2 regions of the Streptomyces sp. NBC_00459 genome follow, and region 1 is predicted to be linked to the other one. Evidence: riboswitches for the same ligand, from Rfam matches in the RefSeq annotation. Region 1 holds a riboswitch; the other holds the start of a gene.
The links. A riboswitch is a leader RNA that binds a small molecule or an ion and turns the genes downstream of it on or off. The one in region 1 is predicted to bind S-adenosylmethionine.
Positions count from the first base shown of each region.

Region 2: linked by a shared signal. The riboswitch ahead of OHN74_RS10825 (aminotransferase class V-fold PLP-dependent enzyme) and the one ahead of thrC (threonine synthase) in region 1 are both predicted to bind S-adenosylmethionine.

Region 1 covers NZ_CP107903.1:5,398,981-5,403,186, reverse strand. Annotated here, with positions in the region: gene OHN74_RS23840 (cold-shock protein) at 13-219, opposite strand; gene OHN74_RS23835 (MoaD/ThiS family protein) at 672-947, opposite strand; gene thrC (threonine synthase) at 1,064-2,368, opposite strand; SAM riboswitch class I at 2,384-2,531, opposite strand; gene OHN74_RS23825 (glucosyl-3-phosphoglycerate synthase) at 2,716-3,660, shown strand; gene OHN74_RS23820 (alpha,alpha-trehalose-phosphate synthase (UDP-forming)) at 3,785-4,206, shown strand, end outside.
Region 2 covers NZ_CP107903.1:2,468,822-2,473,027, forward strand. Annotated here, with positions in the region: gene OHN74_RS10815 (rhomboid family intramembrane serine protease) at 1-750, shown strand, start outside; gene OHN74_RS10820 (Lrp/AsnC family transcriptional regulator) at 747-1,028, shown strand; gene OHN74_RS10825 (aminotransferase class V-fold PLP-dependent enzyme) at 1,140-2,501, opposite strand; SAM riboswitch class IV at 2,666-2,783, opposite strand; gene trpD (anthranilate phosphoribosyltransferase) at 2,872-3,936, opposite strand; gene qcrB (cytochrome bc1 complex cytochrome b subunit) at 4,081-4,206, opposite strand, start outside.

The DNA of each region.
Region 1 (4,206 bases):
CGGCGCGTTGCTTCAGCTGGTCGCCAGACGGACCATGTCCGCCTGCGGCCCCTTCTGGCCCTGCGAGATCTCGAAATCGACCCGCTGACCTTCCTCGAGGGTGCGGTAGCCGTCCATCTGAATCGCGCTGTAGTGGACGAAAACATCCGCACCACCGTCGACCGCGATGAAGCCGTACCCCTTCTCCGCGTTGAACCACTTGACGGTGCCCTGAGCCATGCCTAACTCCCCTATTACTGGCCCTTGCACGGATCCGCACTTCGCGAATCCGGGTCAGACCTCACCCCCCCAACCGGTGGAGGTGTGCGCCGGAACGCGTCGACCGCGGCCGAATGTATCTGTCCAACTGCCCTCTGCAACAGGTCAATCGGACGAGAAATCCGGGCACGCCAGGTCAGTAAATATGCGGAGAATTCACGCGGATTCAGGGCAACCCGGGCCCCACAAAGAGAACAAAAAACGCAAAAGGCCTGCACACTTTGGCTACTTCTCGTTGGGTGCACGGCAGGAATTAATACGCGTGTGACGAGCGAAGTGGTGCGGCTTCCCCAACTGTACCGCGCTCAACCATACAGAATTGCCCCCTCCGCTTCTCTCACGGAGGGGGCAATTCGATGAACTCTCGGTAATCGATGTTACCGACGGTTACTACTCGCGGGTATCAACAGGTCTCAGCCGCCGGCGACGGCCGGAATGATCGACACACCGGCACCGTCCGGCGTCGCCGTCTCCAGCCCCTGCTCGAAACGGACGTCGTCGTCGTTGACGTACACGTTGACGAAGCGCCGCAGCTTGCCCTGGTCGTCGAGCACCCGGGCGGCGATCCCCGTGTGGTTCTTCTCCAGATCGGCGATGACCTCGGCGAGGGTCCCGCCCTCTGCGGCCACCTCGGCCTGTCCACCGGTGTAGGTGCGGAGGATGGTAGGGATGCGGACAGAAACGCTCACGGTGAAAACCTCCGGTCAGGTGACATACCTAGGGGCGCGGGGCTGTGCTGAATGTGCGGCTACCGCCGCGTGTGCGCGACCAGCCCCCACGGGCCCGCGGACGAACGAAATACCTCTTACGCGAGTCCGGCCGCGTGGAACGACTCAAGGCTGGGCCGAATGGTCGCGGTCAGGCCGACATCGGCCACCGCGTCCAACGTCTTCAGACCGTCCCCGGTGTTCAGCACAACAGTGGTGAGGGTCGGGTCCAGCAACCCGTTCTCGATCAGCTTCTTCGCCACACCCACGGTCACCCCACCGGCGGTCTCCGCGAAGATCCCCTCCGTGCGCGCGAGCAGCCGAATCGCGTCGACGACCTGCTCATCGTTGACGTCCTCAACCGCTCCCCCCGTCCGCCGCGCGATGTCCAGCACGTACGGCCCGTCCGCCGGGTTGCCGATCGCCAGCGACTTGGCGATGGTGTTGGGCTTCTGCGGCCGTACGACGTCGTGCCCGGCCTTGTAGGCCACGGACACCGGCGAGCAGCCCTCCGCCTGGGCGCCGAAGATCTTGTACGGCTTGTCCTCGACGAGCCCGAGCTTGATCAGCTCCTGAAGACCCTTGTCGATCTTCGTGAGCTGCGACCCGGAGGCGATGGGCACGACGAGCTGGTCGGGCAGCTGCCAGCCGAGCTGCTCGCAGATCTCGTACGCCAGGGTCTTGCTGCCCTCCGCGTAGTACGGGCGCAGGTTGACGTTGACGAAGCCCCAGCCCTCGCCGGCCGGGTCGCCGATCAGCTCGGAGCAGAAGCGGTTCACGTCGTCGTAGTTGCCCTCGATGCCGATGAGCTCGCCGCCGTACACCGCGGCCATGACGACCTTGCCCTGCTCCAGGTCGTGCGGGATGAACACGCAGGAGCGGAACCCGGCGCGGGCGGCGGCGGCGCCGACGGCACCTGCCAGGTTGCCCGTGGAGGAGCAGGAGAGGGTGGTGAAGCCGAAGGCACGGGCGGCCTCGATGGCCTGGGCGACGACCCGGTCCTTGAAGGAGTGGGTCGGGTTGCCGGAGTCGTCCTTGACGAAGAGCTTGCCGACGTCGACACCCAGCTCACGGGCGAGATTGTCGGCCTTGACGAGCTTGGTCCAGCCGGGGTTGATGTTCGGCTTCTCGGCGACGTCCGCGGGGACGGGCAGAAGGGGCGCGTAGCGCCAGATGTTCGCGGGTCCCGCTTCGATGCGCTTGCGGAGTTCCTCGGTGTCGGCCGCCGAGTGGACGGCGAAGTCGTAGGCGATCTCCAGCGGGCCGAAACACTCCTCGCAGGCGAACACCGGACCGAGGGGGACTCGGTGACCGCATTCACGACAGGAGAGTGCGGCGGCGGGACCGAGATCAACAGGGGTGACGGAGCCGGAAGTGGTGCTCTCGACAGTTTGCGCAGCCATGGAGGCGAAGCCCTTTCCTCATCTTCCTCACGACGCGTTTCGCCATGAGACGGATTTGGCACCTTCCCGAGCCGGGGTCCTCGCCACATGAGATGCGACAGGATCGGCTGGAGGGTTGCCGGGGCTTCATCGGGCCGTATCCCTCTGCCCCTCTGGATGAGCGGTATGAAGTTGTGAGGTTGTGAACACCGGTGACCTCGGACATGCGATGGTCACCCGCGTTGTTCAAGACTGTAACCGAAGGCTTGGATGGTGGTGGGAGCCGTCCGAACCGCGAGATACCGCGACATCAGCCGCTGCCGCGGCGGGTCGCGCTTCTCCCCATGCAACGTAAGGGAGAGCCGCACGTGCTGGAAGACGCCGAGCGCTGGCTGAACACCCGCTCCTGGTCCGTTGACGACCGCCCGCTGAAGAAGATCGTCGCCGCGAAGCGTTCCTCGAACGCCACAGTGAGTGTCGTCCTGCCCGCGCTCAACGAGGAGGAGACGGTCGGCGAGATCGTCGCCGTCATCCGCCGTGACCTGATGCTGAGGGTCCCGCTCGTCGACGAGATCGTCGTCATCGACTCGGGATCGACCGACCGCACCTCCGAGGTGGCCGCCGCGGCGGGCGCCCGGGTCGTCCACCGCGACGACATCCTGCCGCGCCTCCCGGCCGTACCGGGTAAGGGCGAGGTGCTGTGGCGCTCGCTCCTGGTCACCAGCGGGGACATCGTCTGTTTCATCGACGCGGACCTGAAGGAGTTCTCGTCCGACTTCGTCTCCGGGATCGTGGGCCCGCTGCTCACGGACCCGGGTGTCGACCTCGTCAAGGCGATGTACGACCGTCCGCTCGGCGAGGCGGCCGGCCAGGGCGGCAGGGTGACGGAACTCATGGCCCGGCCCCTCCTCAACATGCACTGGCCGCAGCTGGCCGGCTTCGTCCAGCCGCTCGGCGGTGAGTACGCGGCCCGCCGCTCGCTCCTCGAACAGCTCCCGTTCCCCGTCGGCTACGGCGTGGAGCTGGGCATGCTGATCGACGCCCTGCACCTGGTCGGCCTGGACGCGTTGGCGCAGGTGGACGTGGGTGTGCGCAAGCACCGCCACCAGGACGGCCAGGCCCTGGGCCGGATGTCCGCCGCGATCTACCGCACCGCACAGCTCCGGCTGGCCCGGGGCCATCTGATCCGCCCCTCGATCACCCAGTTCGAGCGCGGCGAGGAGGGCTTCGAGCCACGTACGTACTCGGTGGACACGGAGGAACGCCCGCCGATGGCGGACGTCGCGGAGTACGCGCGAAGGAAAGCCGCGTAGGCCGGTACAGGCACAGGTGGGACCGGTAGTGGTACCGCTACCGGTCCTCCTGTGCGGGCTTGTATACGGCTGAGGCGTACATGTGTACGTTTGAGTGTTTCCGGGCCGGGCTAGGTTGAGGCGTATGGCTTCGACGCAAGGTGTGCAGAGTGGTCCGGGCGGATACCGAGTGCTGGTCGCGTCCAACCGCGGCCCGGTCACGTACGAGGTCCGTGAGGACGGCTCGCTGCACGCCCGGCGCGGCGGCGGCGGGCTGGTCTCCGGTCTGTCGGCGATCGGGTCGGACGCGGACTCCCTGTGGGTCTGCTCGGCCCTCGGCGACGGCGACCGCGAGGCGGTACGGCGCGGGGAGGCCGAGGCGGGCGTACGGATGCTCGCGATCCCGGCGGACGTGCACGAGGACGCGTACAACGGCATCGCCAACTCAGTGCTGTGGTTCGTGAACCACATGCTGTACCAGACCCCGCTGGAGCCGGTCTTCGACGCGGAGTTCCGGCGCCGGTGGGCGTCGTACGAGGCCTACAACCGCGCGTTCGCCCAGGCGCT
Region 2 (4,206 bases), 2.9 Mb from region 1:
GGCGAGTTCGAAAAGTGGCGTACGGCGGCCCACAGATCGGTCCACAGGTCGATTCGCGCCCAGTCGGCGCCGGTGACGTACGGGCTGATCGCCGTGTGCTGTCTGCTCTTCGTCATCGGCCCCGCCTCGGGCCTGAACCCCGGGTACGGCACCGGGGACGCCCTGCTGGCCGCCCAGCGGGCCTACTTCCGCCGCTGGGGCGTGGTCCCCGCCGACCTCTTCACCGGCGCCCCGCGGGCCACGCTCACCCCTGCCACGGCACTGTTCGTGCACGGCAGCTGGGTCCACCTGCTGGGCAACATGCTCTTCCTCTACGTCTTCGGCGCGATGACGGAGGAACGCCTCGGCCACCTGGAGTTCGCCCTCTTCTACCTGGGCTGCGGCTACCTGGCCCTGCTGGGGTACGCCGCCGCCAACGCCGGCTCGCAGCAGACACTGGTGGGGGCGTCCGGCGCGATCTCGGCGATCCTGGGCGCGTTCCTGTACCTGTTCCCCGGTGCCCGCGTCACGAGCCTCTTCCCGTTCCTCTTCTTCCTCCCCCTGCGCTTCCCGGCCTGGCTGACCCTGCCCTTCTGGGCGGCCCTCCAGTGGGTGGCGGCGGGCCGGGCGTCCGCCGGGCCCGGGGTGGCCTATCTGGCGCACGTGGTGGGGTTCGGGCTGGGCTTCGCCTACGCGTGGGTGCGATATCGCCGTACGACTAGAGTGAGGCCCGCCCCAGCGACGGCCACCGAGGGAGAGAACCAGCCGTGATCACCGCGATCGTGCTCATCAAGACCAGCGTGGACCGGATCCCCGAGATCGCGGAGTCGATCGCCGCGCTGGACAGCGTGAGCGAGGTCTTCTCCGTCACCGGCACGTACGACCTGATCGCGATGGTCCGCGTCAAGGCCCACGAGGACCTGGCGGAGATCATCCCCGGCAGCATCAGCAAGATCCCGGGCGTGGAGGCGACGGACACCCACGTGGCGTTCCGCACGTACTCCCAGCACGACCTGGAGGCGGCGTTCGCGATCGGCCTGGACAGCTGAGGACGTACAGCCCGTCCGGCGCTTGAGGACAAGGCCCGTTCAGGGCCGGAGGGGGGTCTGGGGGCGCAGCCCCCAGGAACGGGATGGGACGGGTAAGGGCGGCGGGGGCGATCAGATCGCCGGAACGCACCGCCCGTCCTCGGTCCGGTACTGCCACCGAGCCCCGTCCCGCACAAGCTCCCTGACCGCGCCCACGAACCGCTCGACGTGCTCGTCCGGCGTCCCCGCCCCGAAGCTCACCCGAATCGCGTTCAGCGACTTCTCCCCGGGAGCGGCCTCGGGAGCACCGCACTCCCCCTGCGTCTGCGGGTCACTGCCCAGCAGCGTCCGCACCAGCGGATGCGCGCAGAACAGCCCGTCCCGCACGCCGATCCCGTACTCCGCGGAGAGCGCCGCGGCGAAGTGCGAGCTGTTCCACCCCTCGACGACGAACGAGATGACGCCGACGCGCGGGGCGTCGTCACCGAAGAGCGAGAGAACCCGGACCTCGGGCACCTCGGCCAGCCCCGCCCGCACGGTGTCGATCAGGTACTGCTCCCGAGCCACCAGCGAATCGAAGCCGGCCTCGGTGAGGGCGTTGCAGGCAGCCGCGATCGAGTAGGCGCCGATGACGTTCGGCGAGCCGGCCTCGTGGCGGGCGGCGGTGTCGTGCCACTCCACGTCCACTCCCCCGTCCGTGCGCCGCGTGACCTTGCGGCTGGCGCCGCCACCCGCGAGGTACGGGTCGGCGGCGCGCAGCCAGTCGGCGCGGCCGGCCAGGACACCGGCGCCGAAGGGCGCGTACAGCTTGTGCCCGGAGAAGGCGACCCAGTCGACGTCCAGGTCCTGGACGGAGACCGGGTGGTGCGGGGCCAGCTGGGCCGCGTCGAGGACGATCCGGGCGCCGTGCGCGTGGGCGGCGGCGGCCAGCTCCCGTACGGGCCACAGCTCACCGGTGACGTTGGAGGCGCCGGTGACGCAGACGAGGGCCGGGCCCTGAGGATCCCGGGCGGCGAGGGCCTCCTGGAGGGTGGTCACGGCCTGCTGGGGGGTGCGCGGGGCGTTGAGGTAGGTGACCTGGGCGTCCCGCCAGGGCAGCAGCGAGGCGTGGTGCTCGGTCTCGAAGACGAAGACCTGGCAGCCGGCGGGGAGGGCGGCGGCGAGGAGGTTGAGGGAGTCGGTGGTGGACCGGGTGAAGATCAGCTGGTCGTCGGCGCGGCAGTCCAGGAACTCGGTGACCGTCCTGCGGGCGTTCTCGAAGAGGTCCGTCGACAGCTGGGAGAGGTAGCCGGCACCCCGGTGCACGCTGCCGTAGTAGGGCGCGTACGCGGCCACGTCGTCCCAGACCCGCTGGAGCGCGGGGGCGCTGGCCGCGTAGTCGAGCGCGGCGTAGGTGACCTCGCCGCCGGTGACGAGCGGGACGGTGACATCCCGGCCCAGAACCGACAGAGGGGCACAAACGGTCCGGTCGGCGGCAACGGTGGAGACAGACATGGCGAACTCCCGTGAGAAGCAAGAGGAATCGCTGTGCGAGCGGACATGGCTCAGCACAGGAAAAAGGTGAAAAGGGTGTGCGGAGGCGGGGCTCGGCAGCCCTATCGCATTCGCTTGCTCACGGAAGACTCCCTCGAACGACCAGGACCCCTGGTGTCGAGAGGGGCCCGCGCTTGCCGTAAGCCTTGCTGCCTACGGCCTGGTCTTCATCCCGGGGCACCCCGCCACGGACGGAGGGTTGCCGGACAGTCGGCCGGGGCCTCATGACTGTCACTCATGACCTGGTACAGAACGTACGTGAAGTGATCGGCGTCCCGCAACCCGTGTCCGGATCGCGGGACGCCGTCCGCCGGGAACCGCTGCGCCCCGGCTACGCGTTGGTGGCCGCCGACCACCGCTCCAGCGTCTTCTTCGCCGCCCCGGAGTCGATGGCCTGCGCGGCCTTCGCCATCCCGGCGCCGATCTGCTCGGCCAGGGAGCCCGGCCCCGGGTCCAGCGCCACCAGCGCCGCCGCCGAGTTGAGCAGCACGGCATCCCGTACGGGCCCGGTCTCGCCGTCCAGCAACCGTCGGGCGACCGCCGCGTTGTAGGAGGAGTCGCCGCCGCGCAGCGCCTCCACCGGGACCAGTTCGATGCCGACGTCGCGCGGGTCGAAGGCCTCCTCCGTCACCTTGCCGTCCCGGACGACCCACACCCGGGAGGTGGCGGTGATCGTCAGTTCGTCGAGGCCGTCGTCGCCCCGGAACACCAGGGACGAGTTGCCGCGCTCGGCGAAGACACCGGCGATGATGGGCGCCATCCGGGGATGCGCGACACCGACCGCCTGGGCCCTGACCTTGGCCGGGTTGGTCAGCGGGCCCAGGATGTTGAAGACCGTCCGGATGCCCAACTGGCCGCGTGCGGCGCCCACATGACGCATCGCCGGATGGAACTTGGCAGCGAAGCAGAAGGTGATCCCGGCCTCCTCCGCCACCTCGGCCACCCGCTTGGGCGTCAGTTCCAGATTGACCCCGAGCTGCCCCAGCACGTCCGACGCCCCGGAGGCCGAGGAGGCCGCCCGGTTGCCGTGCTTGACGACCTTGGCGCCGGTGCCTGCGACGACGATCGCGGACATGGTGGAGATGTTCACGGTGTTGGCGCCGTCGCCGCCGGTGCCGACGATGTCGACCGTCGGCCCCGGCACCTCGATCACGTTGGCGTGCTCGTACATCGCCTGGACGAACCCCGAGATCTCCTCGACGGTCTCGCCCTTGGCCCGCAGCGCCACCACGAACCCGGCGATCTGCGCGTCGGTCGCCTCGCCGCGCATGATCAGGTTCATCGCCCAGGCGGTGTCGGCGGCGCTCAGGTCATGGCCGTCGAGCAGGCCGTTCAGCACGCGGGGCCAGGAACGGACCGCCGCGGTATCGCCTCCGGCGGGGTTCACAGCGCTCATCTGCCGCTCCTGGATCGGTCCCGGCGGGACTCCGCGGGACTCCTAGTGGGAATGGGAACACCCTATCCAGCCCGACGGCACGACGAAGGGCCCCGTCCGATGTACGGACGGGGCCCTTCTGCCGTGTGTGGCGAAGCGAGGTGATCAGTGGTGGCCGTGGCCGCTCGTGATCTCCTTGTACTCCTCGGCTGTCGGCTTGGGGATCTGGCTGTCCTCGCCGTAGTACGACTTGCTGAGCTTGGCGCGCAGCTTCTCCGTGCCCTTCACCTT